2 regions of the Pseudomonas sp. FW305-3-2-15-C-LB1 genome follow, and region 2 is predicted to be linked to the other one. Evidence: predicted binding sites of a transcription regulator. Region 2 holds the regulator's gene; the other holds the start of a gene.
What was found. Region 2 encodes sigma-54, which starts transcription at its own class of promoters, with help from an activator protein. Its sites were predicted from a motif close to ANTGGCATNNANNTTGCTNT; they were not measured.

Region 1 (7,715 bases), on a different contig from region 2:
GTGTAGTCCTTGAGGTGTTCTTCCGGCAGCTCACGGGCCAGCAACTGCGCTGCGCCGCGAATGCCGCCCAGTGGGTTCTTGATCTCATGGGCCAGGCCGCGCACCAGCATCTTGCTGGTTTCCTGCTTGGACAGCTGCGCTTCCTCCTTGGTGATGCGCAGCAGGCGATCGCGCGGGTGTACTTCCAGCAGCAGCAACGTCGCGCCGTTGCTCAGGATGGGGGTCACGGCATAGTCGACGGTCAGCGTCTGGCCGGTGAGGGCGGTGAGCATCGCTTCGCGTTTGGTGAACGGGTGTGCCTGCTCCACCGCCTGGCGCAACGAACTCAGGGCTTCGGCCGACTCGGTGAACAATTCGCTGATGAACTGCCCATGGCTGCGCTGGCCGCTGATGGCCAGGAGCATCTCCGCCGCCGGATTCATGTACTCAAGACGCAAGTCGTCATTGAGCAGGATGGTCGCGGTGGTCAGGTTGTCGAGTAGCAAACGGTGCAGTGCATCGCTGATGGTCATCAGGACCTCTTTTGGAGCAAGGCGCGGGCTTGAGGCACACGCTGATACATGGAAAATGCAAAAACCAAACCAAGGCTCCGAAAAGAAGCGTGAAAGCCCTGAAATGGGTGTTTCAGGCGCGAAACTGTGGCGTTCTGCCAGCTTGCACGGGAAGTTTCGAACCAAAATGGGCTGGGCAAGTGGGAAGGGTGCAGCCTATCGCACCAATATAGTGCGGTTTTGTGAAGGTTGTTCAGGAAGTGGCGAGTGGATCGTTTTCAGGGCGCGGTGAAAACGATCCGGAGTGGGGGATGGATCAGTGTTGTTCGGAAAGTGGCATGCCCGGACGGCCCGCGTAAAAGACCAGCAGCTCGACCGGGGTGTTGCCGGTAATACCGCGATGCTCAATGCCTACCATCTCGGCAAGGGTTTGCCCTTGCCTCAAGGTGCGCGTCAGCCCGCTCTTACGGGTTTCAACGGTCAGCTCTCCCGAAACGATGTAGGCGGCATTTGGCATTGGGTGAGTGTGCCAGGGCAATTGCGTGTGCGCAGGGATCTTGAGGCGTATGAGCGTCAGTTGCGGCGGACCTGAGGGGTAGGCTTTGTAAGGTGTGCCATCCCATGACGCGCTGCGTTCAAGCAACACCTCCTTTTCGATGTGTACGGCGTTCTTTGGGTGGGTGCCGCAGCCAAGCAACGACAAACCCACCGCTGCTGCAATCCAGCACTTGAGGGTGATCATGGTTCCATCCTGTTCGATAAATGAACAGTCAGGCTATGGCTGCCGGCCTCGGTGAAGATGCAGGACGGGTCCTCAAATCAAGTAGGTCCAGTGCACAGTTCGGCCGTGGCGCGGATCATCGCCAGCTGACGCAACGGATCGTTCAGCGGCTCATGCACGGCTTCGGCCAGCCATTGTGGGCACTGTGGATCGGTGCGCTGCGGGGTGAAGTCAGCCAATTGCTGCAGCAGGCGTTTTTGCAATTCGTCCAACTGCGGGCGGATCTGTTTCACCAGGTCGGGGCGTGGATCGTCAGGTGCCTTGCCCTGGAACTGCCAGTCTGACAGATGGGTGTACTGCACCAGTTTGTTCGCCTCGATCTGCGCCGAGAAAAACTGCTCGACGGCGGCAGACGCCAATTTGTAGCTCGGTGCCTGGGCGGCGACGCTGGCGATCACTTCTTGTTCGCGCTTTTTGTCCTCTACCGGCTTGTGGCTGTCCCATTTGCTCAGGGCTACCTGGTCGGCGATCTCCAGGCGTTCGGCGATGCTGTTGAGCAGCGGCTCCAGGGTGGGCGGCGCGGCACTGGCACTGGCACTTGCGAACAACAGGGCGAACACAAGTCTATGTTTCAATGAAGATCTCCTTGTGGGAGGGGTAAGCCCCTTCCCACCTTTTTGATTGGGTTTGCAGGTCTACAGCAGCGTCAGTCAGAGGCTACCTTATAGTTACGCGAGAATCCGCCGGCCAGCTAAACCCCAGGCAAAAAAAAGACCTCCCGAAGGAGGTCTTTTTCGTCACGCCACGTTAAGCAGCGCTACCGGATCAGCAGCTGTAGTACAGCTCGTATTCCAGTGGGTGTACGAAGGTGCGAACCTTGATTTCTTCTTCGCTTTTCAGCTCGATGTAGGCATCGATGAAGTCGTCGCTGAATACGCCGCCTTTGGTCAGGAACGCACGGCCCTTGTCCAGCTCTTCCAGGGCTTCTTTCAGGCTGCCGCACACTTGTGGGATCTCTTTGGCCTCTTCAGGCGGCAGGTCGTACAAGTTTTTGTCGGCGGCGTCGCCAGGGTGGATCTTGTTCTGGATACCGTCCAGACCGGCCATGACCAGCGCCGCGAAGGCCAGGTATGGGTTGGCTGCCGGATCCGGGAAGCGCGCTTCGATACGGCGAGCACGTGGGCTGGACACGTAAGGAATACGGATCGAGGCGGAACGGTTGCGAGCGGAGTAGGCCAGCATTACCGGAGCTTCGAAACCTGGGACCAGACGCTTGTAGGAGTTGGTCGACGGGTTGGTGAAGCCGTTCAGGGCCTTACCGTGCTTGATGATGCCGCCGATGAAGTACAGGGCAGTGTCGGACAGGCCGGCGTAACCTTCGCCTGCGAAGGTGTTCTTGCCTTCTTTGGCGATGGACAGGTGAACGTGCATACCCGAACCGTTATCGCCGTACAGTGGCTTAGGCATGAAGGTCGCGGTACGGCCGTAGGCATCAGCCACGTTGTGTACGCAGTACTTCAGGGTCTGTACTTCGTCAGCCTTGGCGACCAGGGTGTTGAACTTCACACCGATTTCGTTCTGGCCGGCAGTGGCCACTTCGTGGTGGTGCACTTCGATGACCAGGCCCATTTCTTCCATGGCGTTGCACATGGAGGTACGGATTTCGTGGTCGTGGTCGAATGGCGGAACCGGGAAGTAGCCTCCCTTGACGCCTGGACGGTGGCCTTTGTTGCCGCCTTCCACGTCCTGGTCGGACATCCAGGAGCCTTGTTCGGAGAAGATCTTGAACATGGAGCCGGAAATGTCGGACTTGAACTTGACCGAATCAAAGATGAAGAATTCTGGCTCCGGGCCTACGAATACGGTGTCGCCGATACCGGTGGACTTCAGGTATTCCTCGGCACGCTTGGCGATCGCACGTGGGTCGCGGTCGTAGCCTTGCATGGTCGAAGGCTCGATCACGTCACAGACGATGATCAGGGTTGGGTCTTCGGTGAACGGGTCGAGAACGGCAGTGCTGTCGTCCGGCATCAGGATCATGTCGGAAGCTTCGATGCCTTTCCAGCCAGCGATGGAGGAACCGTCGAACATTTTGCCTTCTTCGAAGAAAGCATCATCCAGCGCGTCGCGAGCCGGCATGGTCACGTGGTGCTGAGTGCCTTTGGTGTCCGTGAAGCGCAGATCAATCCATTTAACGTCATGATCTTTGATGAGTTGAACCGACTTCGACATAGTGTCCTCCGGGTGGCTTCGGGCTGGGGTAGTGGAGTTAGCCCTTAGAATGTGGGTGATGCCGGCGCGGATACTCCGCCATGGCAACCTGCCTCACAAGAGAGCAAATTGCATGCCAGTGCGCCAACATGGGTTTTCTGTTCCAAAAACGCCCCTATAACGGTGCATTACGACAAAAGCCCGAAAATAGCGCACCTCAATGTAGCGCAAAGGCGTGCAGGTGCACCCATTTAGTGCGTTGCGCCTGCTGTGCATATTAACTGGTTAAACCTTGAGCGATTTCCGCTATAATCCGCGCCCCCCTTTTTCAGCAGGCCCGGCGCGCGCTGTTTCCATGAAATTAATCGTTAAAGTCTTCCCCGAGATCACCATCAAAAGCCGACCGGTACGGACGCGTTTCATCCGTCAGTTGGCCAAGAACATCCGTGCCGTGCTCCGCGATCTGGACCCGGCTGTGGTGGTGAACGGCGTGTGGGACAACCTCGAGCTGGAAACCCGTGTCACCGAGCCCAAAGCCTTGAAGGACATGACCGAGCGCCTGAGCTGCATGCCGGGGATCGCGCACTTCCTGCAGGTGGATGAGTACCCGCTGGGCGACTTCGACGACATCACCGAGAAGTGCAAACAGCACTACGGCGACTCGCTTACCGGCAAGATCTTTTCGGTGCGCTGCAAGCGTGCCGGCAAGCACAGCTTCAGCTCCATGGACGTCGAGAAATATGTCGGCAGCAAGCTGCGTCGCGAGTGCGGCGCTGCCGGAATTTCCCTGAAAGCACCGCAAATTGAAGTGCGCATGGAAATTCGCGACCAACGGTTGTTTGTGATCCACAGCCAGCACAACAGCATCGGCGGCTACCCGCTGGGCGCTCTGGAACAGACCCTGGTACTGATGTCCGGCGGTTTCGATTCCACGGTGGCGGCCTACCAGATCATGCGTCGCGGCCTCATGAGCCACTTCTGCTTCTTTAATCTGGGCGGGCGTGCACACGAATTGGGCGTGATGGAAGTTGCGCACTTTATCTGGAAGAAGTACGGCAGCTCCCAACGCGTGCTATTTGTGAGCGTGCCGTTCGAGGAAGTGCTGGGCGAAATTCTCGGCAAAGTCGATAACAGTCATATGGGCGTGGTATTGAAGCGTATGATGTTGCGCGCTGCCTCGCGGATCGCCGACCAGTTGCAGATCGACGCGCTGGTCACCGGTGAAGCGATCTCCCAGGTATCGAGCCAGACGCTGCCGAACTTGTCGATCATCGATTGTGTTACCGAGAAGCTGGTACTGCGCCCACTGATCGCCAGCCACAAGCAGGACATCATCGACCTGGCAGAGCAGATCGGCACCGCCGATTTTGCCAAGCACATGCCCGAGTACTGCGGGGTCATCTCGGTGAACCCCAAGACCCACGCCAAGCGTCACCGCGTGGAGCATGAAGAGAAAGAATTCGACATGGCGATTCTGGAGCGTGCGCTCGAGAACGCCAAACTGGTCCCGATCGATCGCGTCATCGACGAGCTGGGCCAGGACATCAAGATCGAAGAAGTCAGCGAAGCCCTGGCCGGCCAGATCGTCATCGACATCCGTCACCCGGATGCCGCTGAGGATGAGCCGCTGGAAATCGCCGGCATCGACGTACAAACGCTGCCGTTCTATGCATTGAACGCGCGTTTCAAGGAACTGGATAACAGCCGTCAGTACCTGCTGTATTGCGACAAAGGCGTGATGAGTCGCCTGCATGCCCACCATTTGCTCAGTGAGGGGCATGCCAATGTGCGCGTTTATCGACCGAGCTAAGAGCCCGGGGCTGTTTGCCTGTGGCCTGCGTCACCGGCCCCCCGACTCTGCCGTCAAGCTGTAACGGCAAGGCCTGACTCTACTGTTAATCGCTGCCACGACCTGTCAGCACACCGAATCCTCTGATCGAGATACACAAGTGATCGAAAATCTACGTAACATCGCCATCATTGCTCACGTTGACCATGGTAAAACCACCCTGGTAGACAAACTCCTGCGTCAGTCCGGCACCCTGGAGCGCAACGAGCTCAACGACGAGCGCGTGATGGACTCCAACGACCAGGAAAAAGAGCGCGGTATTACCATCCTGGCGAAAAACACCGCCATCAACTGGAACGGCTACCACATCAACATCGTGGACACCCCGGGCCACGCCGACTTCGGCGGCGAAGTCGAACGCGTAATGTCGATGGTGGACTCCGTTCTGCTGCTGGTTGACGCTCAAGACGGCCCTATGCCGCAAACCCGTTTCGTGACCAAGAAGGCCTTCGAAGCCGGCCTGCGTCCGATCGTGTGCATCAACAAGGTTGACCGTCCAGGCGCGCGTCCGGACTGGGTTCTGGACCAGATCTTCGACCTGTTCGACAACCTGGGTGCCACCGAAGAACAGCTGGACTTCAAAGTCGTCTACGCCTCGGCCCTGAACGGTATTGCCGGTCTGGACCACACCGACATGGCTGAAGACATGACCCCGCTGTACCAGTCGATCGTCGACAACGTACCTGCGCCGGCTGTTGACCGTGACGGTCCGTTCCAGATGCAGATCTCGGCACTGGACTACAACAGCTTCCTGGGTGTTATCGGCGTTGGCCGTATCGCCCGTGGTCGCGTCAAGCCGAACACCCCGGTTGTCGCTATCGGCGCCGACGGCAAGAAGCGCAACGGTCGTATCCTGAAGCTGATGGGCCACCACGGCCTGCACCGCATCGACGTTGAAGAAGCTGCAGCTGGCGACATCGTGTGCATCAGCGGTATGGACTCGCTGTTCATCTCCGATACCCTGTGCCACCCGGACGCGGTAGAAGCGATGAAGCCTCTGACCGTTGACGAGCCAACCGTTTCCATGACCTTCCAGGTAAACGACTCGCCTTTCTGCGGTAAAGAAGGCAAGTTCGTGACCTCCCGTAACATCAAGGAGCGTCTGGACAAAGAGCTGCTGTACAACGTTGCACTGCGCGTTGAAGAAGGCGACTCGGCTGACAAGTTCAAGGTTTCCGGCCGTGGTGAGCTGCACCTCTCGGTACTGATCGAAACCATGCGTCGCGAAGGCTTCGAAATGGGCGTTGGTCGTCCTGAAGTGATCATCCGTCAAGTTGACGGCGTGAAGCAGGAACCGTTCGAAAACGTCACTATCGACACCCCTGAAGAATCCCAGGGCAAGGTCATGGAAGAGATGGGCCTGCGTAAAGGCGACCTGACCAACATGGTGCCGGATGGCAAAGGCCGTGTGCGTCTGGAATACAACATCCCTGCTCGCGGTCTGATCGGTTTCCGTAACCAGTTCCTGACCCTGACCAACGGTGCTGGCATCCTGACCTCGATCTTCGATCGCTACGACACCATGAAGTCCGGCGACATGTCCGGCCGTCAGAACGGTGTTCTGGTCTCGGTAGAAACCGGCAAGGCACTGACCTACTCCCTGGAAACCCTCCAGGCGCGTGGCAAGCTGTTCGTTGAACACGGTCAAGAGATCTACAACGGTCAGATCGTCGGTCTGAACAGCCGTGACAACGACATGGGCGTCAACCCAACCAAAGGCAAGAAGCTCGACAACATGCGTGCTTCGGGTAAAGACGAAACCATCGCCCTGGTTCCACCTGTTCGCTTCACCCTGGAACAGGCCCTGGAATTCATCCAGGACGACGAGCTGTGTGAAGTCACGCCTAAGTCGATCCGCCTGCGTAAGAAGATCCTGGACGAAGGCGAGCGTACCCGCGCTGCCAAGAAAGCCAAGAACTGAGTTAACTCAGGCTGAATGAAAAACGCCCCCGGTCGAAAGGCCGGGGGCGTTTTTTTATGCCTGCAGGTTTTGTGGTGACTGTGCCGACCCTATCGGGGGCAAGCCCCCTCCCACATTTTGAACTGTGAACACTTTCAAGTGTGGGAGGGGGCTTGCCCCGATAGGGCCCTTGAAAGCCCCGCAAAACCCTGATCAGAACTTGTCGAGGGTCTTGAACGTGGTCTCGCGCACCACTTCCTTCGGCTTGTACGCGCAGTATCCCGGACGCGGCCCGATCTTCGGGTGGTTGCGGCAGGTATCCGGGCGCTTGTCATAAATAGTGCAGAAGCGCGTCTTACGATCCAGGTACAGGCAATCGTTGTTGCTCATGCGCTGCAGGGTAAAAATCTCGGATTTGGAATTGAAGCGCTCGACGATGCCTTCCTTCTGCAGGCGCTTGGCGATGTTCTTCGGCGGGTCGCCACGCTCGAATTCATCGACGATGCCAATGCGGATCAGGTCCTTGATCTTCACTTCGACCGG
Region 2 (7,715 bases):
GAGGTAATCGGCAATGCTCGCGGTTTCTGCAAGATCGTGGGAGACCACGATGCTGGTGATGCCCAGTGCATCGTTGAGCAGACGGATCAGACGCACCAGCACGCCCATGGCGATGGGGTCCTGACCGACGAAGGGCTCGTCGTACATGAGAATCTGCGGGTCGAGGGCGATGGCACGCGCCAGCGCCACACGGCGCTTCATCCCACCAGACAATTCATCGGGCATCAGGTCGATGGCGCCGCGAAGGCCTACGGCCTGCAGTTTCAGCAACACAATGTCACGAATCATCTCATCGGACAGCTGGGTATGCACCCGCAGCGGAAAGGCCACGTTCTCGAAAACATCAAGATCAGTGAACAGCGCACCGCTCTGGAACAGCACACCCATGTGCTTGCGTGCATCGAACAGATCGCTGCGCGACAGCGTCGGCAGGTTCTGGCCGTTGACCCACACTTCTCCCGCACTGGGGCGCAATTGCATGCCCATCAGGCGCAGCAGCGTGGTCTTGCCGCAACCGGAAGGCCCCATGATGCCCGTGACCTTGCCGCGCGGAATGCGGATATCGACGTTATTGAAGATGCTGCGCGTCCCGCGCTTGAAGGTCAGTCCCTTCAGCTCGACCGCGTAGGCGTTATCGGCACTCATCTAAACTCCTTGGGATGCAGCCTCTCACTCAGACACCACGCTTGCGACAAACGTTTGCAACCTTTGTGCAATAGTTGGCCACGTGGGCTGGGCGGACCGAACTGGCGGCGAACTATATCACTGCTGGTACAAGGCGCCCAAGGCCGGAACAGTGCTTGTTCAGATTGGGGACAGGGAAAAATCGTTGCTGGGGTTGAATCTCAAGCACATTGCGAACAAACCCTGACGAACTTGCGTGAGGGAATTGATCATTACCGCTATAATCGCCGACTTTTCGTCAGGCTATACGATTTCAGACATGAGCCAATCCAGCGACCTTATTCAATCCGCACAACGCACCATCCGCCTCGAGCTTGAAGCCGTAGAAGGCTTGCTGGCGCATATTGACGCGGATTTCGTACGCGCCTGCGAGATGATTCTGGCCAGCAAGGGCCGCGTCGTGGTGGTCGGCATGGGCAAATCCGGCCACGTCGGCAACAAGATCGCCGCCACCCTGGCCAGCACCGGAACCACCGCGTTTTTCGTGCACCCGGCCGAAGCCAGCCACGGCGACATGGGAATGATCACCAAGGATGACATCATCCTTGCCCTGTCCAACTCCGGCACGACCAACGAAATCGTGACCCTGTTGCCGCTGATCAAACGCCTGGGCATCAAGATGATCAGCATCACCGGCAACCCGGAGTCGACGCTGGCCAAGGCCGCCGAAGTGAACCTGAACGTCCACGTGGACCACGAGGCCTGCCCGCTGAACCTGGCACCCACCTCCTCCACCACCGCGGCACTGGTCATGGGCGATGCCTTGTCCGTAGCACTGCTGGAAGCCCGGGGGTTTACCGCTGAAGACTTCGCGTTTTCCCATCCAGGCGGCGCCCTGGGCCGCCGCCTGCTGCTGAAAGTGGAAAACGTCATGCACTCGGGCGATGAATTGCCTCACGTCCAGCGCGGCACCCTGCTGAAAGACGCGCTGATGGAAATGACCCGCAAGGGCCTGGGCATGACCGTGATCCTCGAGGCCGATGGCCGCCTGGCCGGGGTCTTCACCGACGGCGACCTGCGCCGTACCCTGGACCGCACGATTGATATCCACACCGCCACCATCGACGCGGTAATGACACCCCACGGCAAGACCGCGCGCCCCGAGATGCTGGCAGCCGAAGCCTTGAAGATCATGGAAGACCACAAGATCGGCGCGCTGGTGGTGGTTGATGGCGACGACCGCCCGATTGGCGCCCTGAACATGCACGACTTGCTGCGTGCAGGAGTGATGTAGATGACCAGCGACCTGTTGCAACGCGGCAAAAATATCAAACTCGCGATTTTCGACGTTGACGGTGTGCTGACCGACGGCCGCTTGTACTTTCTCGAAGACGGCAGCGAATTCAAGACATTCAACACGCTGGACGGCCAGGGCATCAAAATGTTGATGGCGGCGGGCGTGCAAACGGCAATTATCAGCGGCCGGAAAACGCCCGTTGTGGAACGGCGTGCACAAAACCTGGGGATTCCTCACCTGTATCAGGGCCGCGAGGATAAACTGGTGGTTCTGGACGAGCTTCTTGGCCAACTCAACCTAAGCTATGAGCAGGTCGCCTACTTGGGTGACGACCTGCCAGACCTGCCGGTGATTCGCCGAGTAGGCCTGGGCATGGCCGTCGCCAATGCGGCGGCGTTTGTTCGCGAACACGCCCATGGCATCACCAGCGCCCGCGGCGGCGAAGGTGCCGCCCGCGAGTTCTGCGAGCTGATCCTGCGTGCCCAGGGCAGCCTTGAAGCGGCCCACGCCGCCTACTTATAGAGCGTTTTATGCCGAGCAAAAAGATTCGCAACTTCCTGTTATTCGGGGTCATCGCCGCGCTGTTCCTGGCGGTGGGCTACTGGAATATCAGCCCGGAGCGCTTTCTCGACCAGCCTGCTGCGCAGGTTGACGAGGGCGCTATCGACTATTACGCCATCAATGCCAAAAGCGTGCAGTTCCTGCCTGACGGCAAGGTGCAATACGAGATGACCTCGGACAAGGTCGAGCATGTGAAGGCCACCGAAGTCACCCTGCTGACCAACCCGGACATGAACATTTACCGCGGTACCGAGTTCCCATGGCACGTCACCAGCAAGCGTGGCGAGGTCAACCCGGACGGTACCGAGGTGGAACTGATCGACTCGGTGCGCATTGCGCGCACTGACGATAAAAGCCGTGAGACCGTGATTACCAGCAGTCGCATGACCGTATTCCCGCAGAAGCAATATGCGCAGACCGAGCAAGACGTTAGAATCGACGGCGCTGGCGGTGTATCGACTGGCAAGGGAATGAAAGCGTATTTGAAAGAAAGCAGGATACACCTGCTATCGAACGTAAGAGGACAGTATGAGGCTCGTTAAAACTCTCCCTATTTTGCTCGGCCTGGGCGCAGCACTGGGAAGCGTGAGCGCCTGGGCTCTGCCGAACGATAGCCAGCAGCCGATCCACATTTCAGCTGACGATGCGCAACTGGATGACAAGCAAGGCGTGGCCACCTACACCGGCGGCGTGATCATCACGCAGGGTTCGATGAAAATCACCGGCAATACCGTGACGCTTACGCGCACCAAGACCGGCGATATCGATGTCGTGACCTCGGTCGGCAACCTGGCTTACTTCGAACAGAAGCAGTCCGCGACCGATACCGGACCGATGAAGGGCTACGGCAAGACCATCCAATACCATGCCCAGCAGAACCGCATCGTCCTGATCGACCAGGCCAAGGTGCTCAGCCCCGATGGCAACTCCACGGAAGGTGAGAAGATCACCTATGACACCGTGAAACAGATTGCAAACGCCGGTCGTGCCAATGGCAACAAGGTCACCGCGCCTCGTCCACGGATCGACATGGTTATCCAGCCGAAGAAGAAGGCCGAGTAATGGCAACCCTGAAAGCCCAGCATCTGGCCAAGGCCTATAAAAGCCGTCAGGTCGTGCGCGACGTCAGCCTGTCGATCGACAGCGGCCAGATCGTCGGCTTGCTCGGCCCCAACGGCGCCGGCAAGACCACTTGCTTCTACATGATCGTCGGCCTGGTCCAGGCGGACCAGGGGCGCGTGCTGATCGATGACCTGGACGTGAGCCACCAGCCAATGCACGGCCGCGCCCGTGCCGGTATCGGCTATCTTCCACAGGAAGCGTCGATCTTCCGCAAACTGTCGGTGTCGGACAATATCATGGCGATCCTCGAGACCCGCAAGGAACTCGACCGTGACGGCCGTCGCAAGGAGCTGGAAAGCCTGCTGCAGGAGTTCCACATCAACCATATCCGCGACAACCTCGGCATGAGCCTGTCCGGTGGTGAGCGTCGCCGCGTGGAAATCGCCCGCGCCCTGGCCACTGCACCCAAGTTCATCCTGCTGGACGAGCCGTTTGCCGGCGTCGACCCGATCTCGGTCGGCGACATCAAGCAGATCATCCATCACCTCAAGGCCAAGGGCATCGGCGTGCTGATCACCGACCACAACGTCCGTGAGACGCTCGACATCTGCGAAACCGCCTATATCGTCAATGACGGCCAGCTGATTGCCGAAGGTGATTCCGCGACAATCCTGGCCAATGAACTGGTCAAGGAAGTGTATCTGGGTCACGAGTTCCGCCTGTAAACACCGTGGTGTCACGGCGTTCGCCAAGGTGCGCGGGAGTCAATGAAAACCTCCGGATTTTTATTGTTACCGCGCTCTAGGCAAAGCACCCGACATCAGGCATATAATTTGCTTATGTTTGGCGCTCACGCGCCCTGTCGTGGATGGCGCATTGCGCCGGCGAATAAGGTGTTAAGCCCCTGCCATGAAACCATCGCTAGTCCTGAGAATGGGCCAGCAGCTGACGATGACACCGCAGCTGCAACAGGCCATCCGCCTGCTCCAATTGTCGACCCTGGACCTGCAACAGGAAATCCAGGAGGCCCTGGAGTCCAATCCGATGCTCGAACGCCAGGAAGAAGGCGACGACTTCGATAATGCAGACCCGCTGGCCGATAACATCGAGCAAAAACCCAATTCCGACGTGCAGGAACCCTCCTACCAGGAAACCGCCCCCACGGTGGACAACCTTGAGGAAGGCGAATGGAACGAACGCATTCCCAACGAGCTTCCGGTCGACACCGCCTGGGAAGATGTCTACCAGACCAGCGCCAGCAGCCTGCCCAGCAACGACGATGACGAGTGGGATTTCACCACCCGCACCTCTGCCGGCGAGAGCCTGCAGAGCCATCTGCTATGGCAACTGAACCTGGCACCGATGTCGGACACCGATCGCCTGATCGCCGTAACCCTGATCGACTGCATCAACAATCAGGGTTATCTAGACGAGACGCTCGAAGAAATTCTTGAAGCCTTCGACCCCGAACTGGATATCGAACTGGACGAGATCGAAGCCGTCCTGCACCGCATCCAGCAGTTCGAGCCTGCCGGTATCGGCGCGCGCACCCTCAGCGAATGCCTGCTGCTGCAATTGCGCCAGCTGCCGGCCAAGACCCCATGGCTCGCCGAGGCCCAGCGCCTGGTCACCGACTACATCGACCTGCTGGGCAGCCGCGACTACAGCCAGTTGATGCGCCGCATGAAGCTCAAGGAAGACGACCTGCGCCAGGTCATCGAGCTGGTACAGAGCCTCAACCCGCGCCCTGGCTCGCAAATCGAGTCCAGCGAAGCCGAGTACGTGGTTCCCGACGTGATCGTGCGCAAGGACAACGAGCGATGGCTGGTGGAACTGAACCAGGAGTCGGTGCCACGCCTGAGGGTCAACCCGCAATATGCCGGTTTCGTCCGCCGCGCCGACACCAGCGCCGATAACACCTTCATGCGCAACCAGTTGCAGGAAGCCCGCTGGTTCATCAAGAGCCTGCAAAGCCGCAACGAAACCCTGATGAAAGTCGCCACCCAGATCGTCGAGCACCAGCGCGGCTTCCTGGAATACGGCGACGAGGCGATGAAGCCGCTGGTACTGCATGACATCGCCGAAGCGGTGGGCATGCATGAGTCGACCATTTCACGCGTGACCACGCAGAAATTCATGCATACCCCACGGGGTATTTATGAACTGAAATACTTTTTCTCCAGCCACGTCAGCACCTCCGAAGGCGGTGAATGCTCGTCCACGGCGATCCGCGCGATCATCAAAAAACTGGTTGCCGCGGAAAATCAGAAAAAGCCATTGAGTGACAGTAAGATCGCTGGTTTACTGGAGGCACAAGGCATTCAGGTCGCCCGTCGAACCGTCGCCAAGTACCGCGAGTCCCTCGGGATCGCGCCTTCCAGCGAGCGTAAGCGTTTGATGTGACGGGCGGGCCACAGCGTTCCAGTGGCAGGCGCCTTTGCCTGCCGCTTTATGCACTGGCAACGAAGGAGAAGCTGTATGCAAGTCAACATCAGTGGACACCATGTAGAAGTCACCCCTCCACTACGCGACTATGTCGAGCAGAAGCTGAGGAAGCTTGAGGGTCATTTCGACAAGATCACCAACGTGCAGGTCATCATGAAGGTCGACAAGCTTCAGCAGAAAATCGAAGCGACTCTTCAGATACCCGGTGGAGAAGTGGTCGCCAATGCCGAACATGATGACATGTATGCAGCAATCGACTTGCTCACCGACAAGCTTGACCGCCAACTCAAAAAGCATAAGGAAAAGAATCTGAGCCTGCTTCAGGGCACAGGTCGTTAACTCTCCCCCCATGATCCGACTTGAAACCATCCTGACCCCCGGCCGTTCCCTCGTGAACGTGCCGGGTGGCAGCAAGAAGAAAGCCCTCGAACAAATTGCCAACCTGATCGCGCGCGAAGTGCAGGATCTGGAGATGCAGGATGTCTTCGACGCGTTGATTGCCCGTGAAAAACTCGGCTCCACCGGTTTTGGCAACGGCATCGCCATTCCTCACTGTCGCCTCAAAGGCTGCGAAACACCTGTCAGTGCCCTGCTGCACCTGGAAGCCCCCATCGATTTCGACGCCATCGACGGTGCGCCGGTAGACCTGCTGTTCGTCCTGCTGGTCCCGCAAGCCGCTACCGATGCGCACCTGGAACTGCTCCGGCAGATCGCCAGCATGCTCGACCGCAAGGAAGTACGCGACAAACTGCGTAGCGCCAGCAGCAATGAGGCGTTGTACCAGGTTGTCCTGGATGAACAGAGCGGGCAGTAACCATGCGCTTGATCATCGTCAGCGGCCGCTCCGGCTCGGGTAAAAGCACCGCCCTCAACGTTCTTGAGGACAACGGGTTCTATTGCATCGACAACCTGCCCGCTGGCCTGCTGCCAGAGTTGGCGGAACGCGCCTTGATCCATACCGAACTGGCCCAACCGCTTGTCGCCGTTTCGATTGATGCCCGTAACCTGCCCAGCCACCTCGAGCGATTCCCGCAATTGCTCGAGGAAGTGCGGGGCAAGCACATTCATTGCGACGTGCTGTACCTGGACGCCGACGAAGAGACCCTGCTCAAACGCTTCTCCGAGACCCGCCGGCGCCACCCCCTCAGCAGCTCCCATCGCTCTCTGGCCGAAGCCATCGAAGACGAAACCAAGCTGCTGGGACCGATCATTGACCTCGCCGACCTCAAGATAAACACCACCAGCCTCAACCTGTACCAGTTGCGCGATGCCATCAAGCTGCGCCTGCTGAACCAGCCGGAGCCGGGCACGGCATTCCTCGTGGAGTCGTTCGGGTTCAAGCGCGGCATGCCGGTCGACGCCGACCTGGTGTTCGATGTGCGCTGCCTGCCTAACCCGTACTGGAAACCGGAGCTGCGTGACCAGTCCGGGCTGGATCAGCCCGTGGCCGATTACCTGGCGGCGCAACCGGATGTGGAGGAGATGTTCCAGGATATTTCCACCTACTTGCTCAAATGGCTGCCACGCTTTGCTGCAAGCAACCGCGCCTATGTCACCATTGCCATTGGCTGCACTGGCGGCCATCACCGCTCCGTCTACCTGACCGAGCGCCTGGGCCAGGTGCTGCAACAAACTCTCAAGAACGTCCAGGTCCGCCACCGCGACCTTAGCTGAAAGGAACACCCCCGCGATGCCCGCTCTGGAAATTGAAATCATCAACAAGCTG

Region 1: glnA (glutamate--ammonia ligase) is a predicted target of sigma-54. The motif match lies at 3,545-3,564, and genes of this name have one in related genera.

What each region holds. Positions count from the first base shown of each region.
Region 1 covers NZ_JBYSZX010000003.1:300,280-307,994, forward strand. Annotated here, with positions in the region: gene glnL (nitrogen regulation protein NR(II)) at 1-512, opposite strand, end outside; gene AC3WP7_RS08190 (cupin domain-containing protein) at 808-1,233, opposite strand; gene AC3WP7_RS08195 (chorismate mutase) at 1,311-1,847, opposite strand; gene glnA (glutamate--ammonia ligase) at 2,038-3,444, opposite strand; gene thiI (tRNA uracil 4-sulfurtransferase ThiI) at 3,779-5,233, shown strand; gene typA (translational GTPase TypA) at 5,373-7,193, shown strand; gene AC3WP7_RS08215 (YkgJ family cysteine cluster protein) at 7,386-7,715, opposite strand, start outside.
Region 2 covers NZ_JBYSZX010000001.1:221,453-229,167, reverse strand. Annotated here, with positions in the region: gene AC3WP7_RS01135 (ATP-binding cassette domain-containing protein) at 1-645, opposite strand, end outside; gene AC3WP7_RS01130 (KpsF/GutQ family sugar-phosphate isomerase) at 944-1,918, shown strand; gene AC3WP7_RS01125 (KdsC family phosphatase) at 1,919-2,443, shown strand; gene lptC (LPS export ABC transporter periplasmic protein LptC) at 2,452-3,024, shown strand; gene lptA (lipopolysaccharide transport periplasmic protein LptA) at 3,011-3,544, shown strand; gene lptB (LPS export ABC transporter ATP-binding protein) at 3,544-4,269, shown strand; gene AC3WP7_RS01105 (RNA polymerase factor sigma-54) at 4,454-5,947, shown strand; gene hpf (ribosome hibernation-promoting factor, HPF/YfiA family) at 6,023-6,328, shown strand; gene ptsN (PTS IIA-like nitrogen regulatory protein PtsN) at 6,339-6,803, shown strand; gene rapZ (RNase adapter RapZ) at 6,806-7,663, shown strand; gene AC3WP7_RS01085 (HPr family phosphocarrier protein) at 7,680-7,715, shown strand, end outside.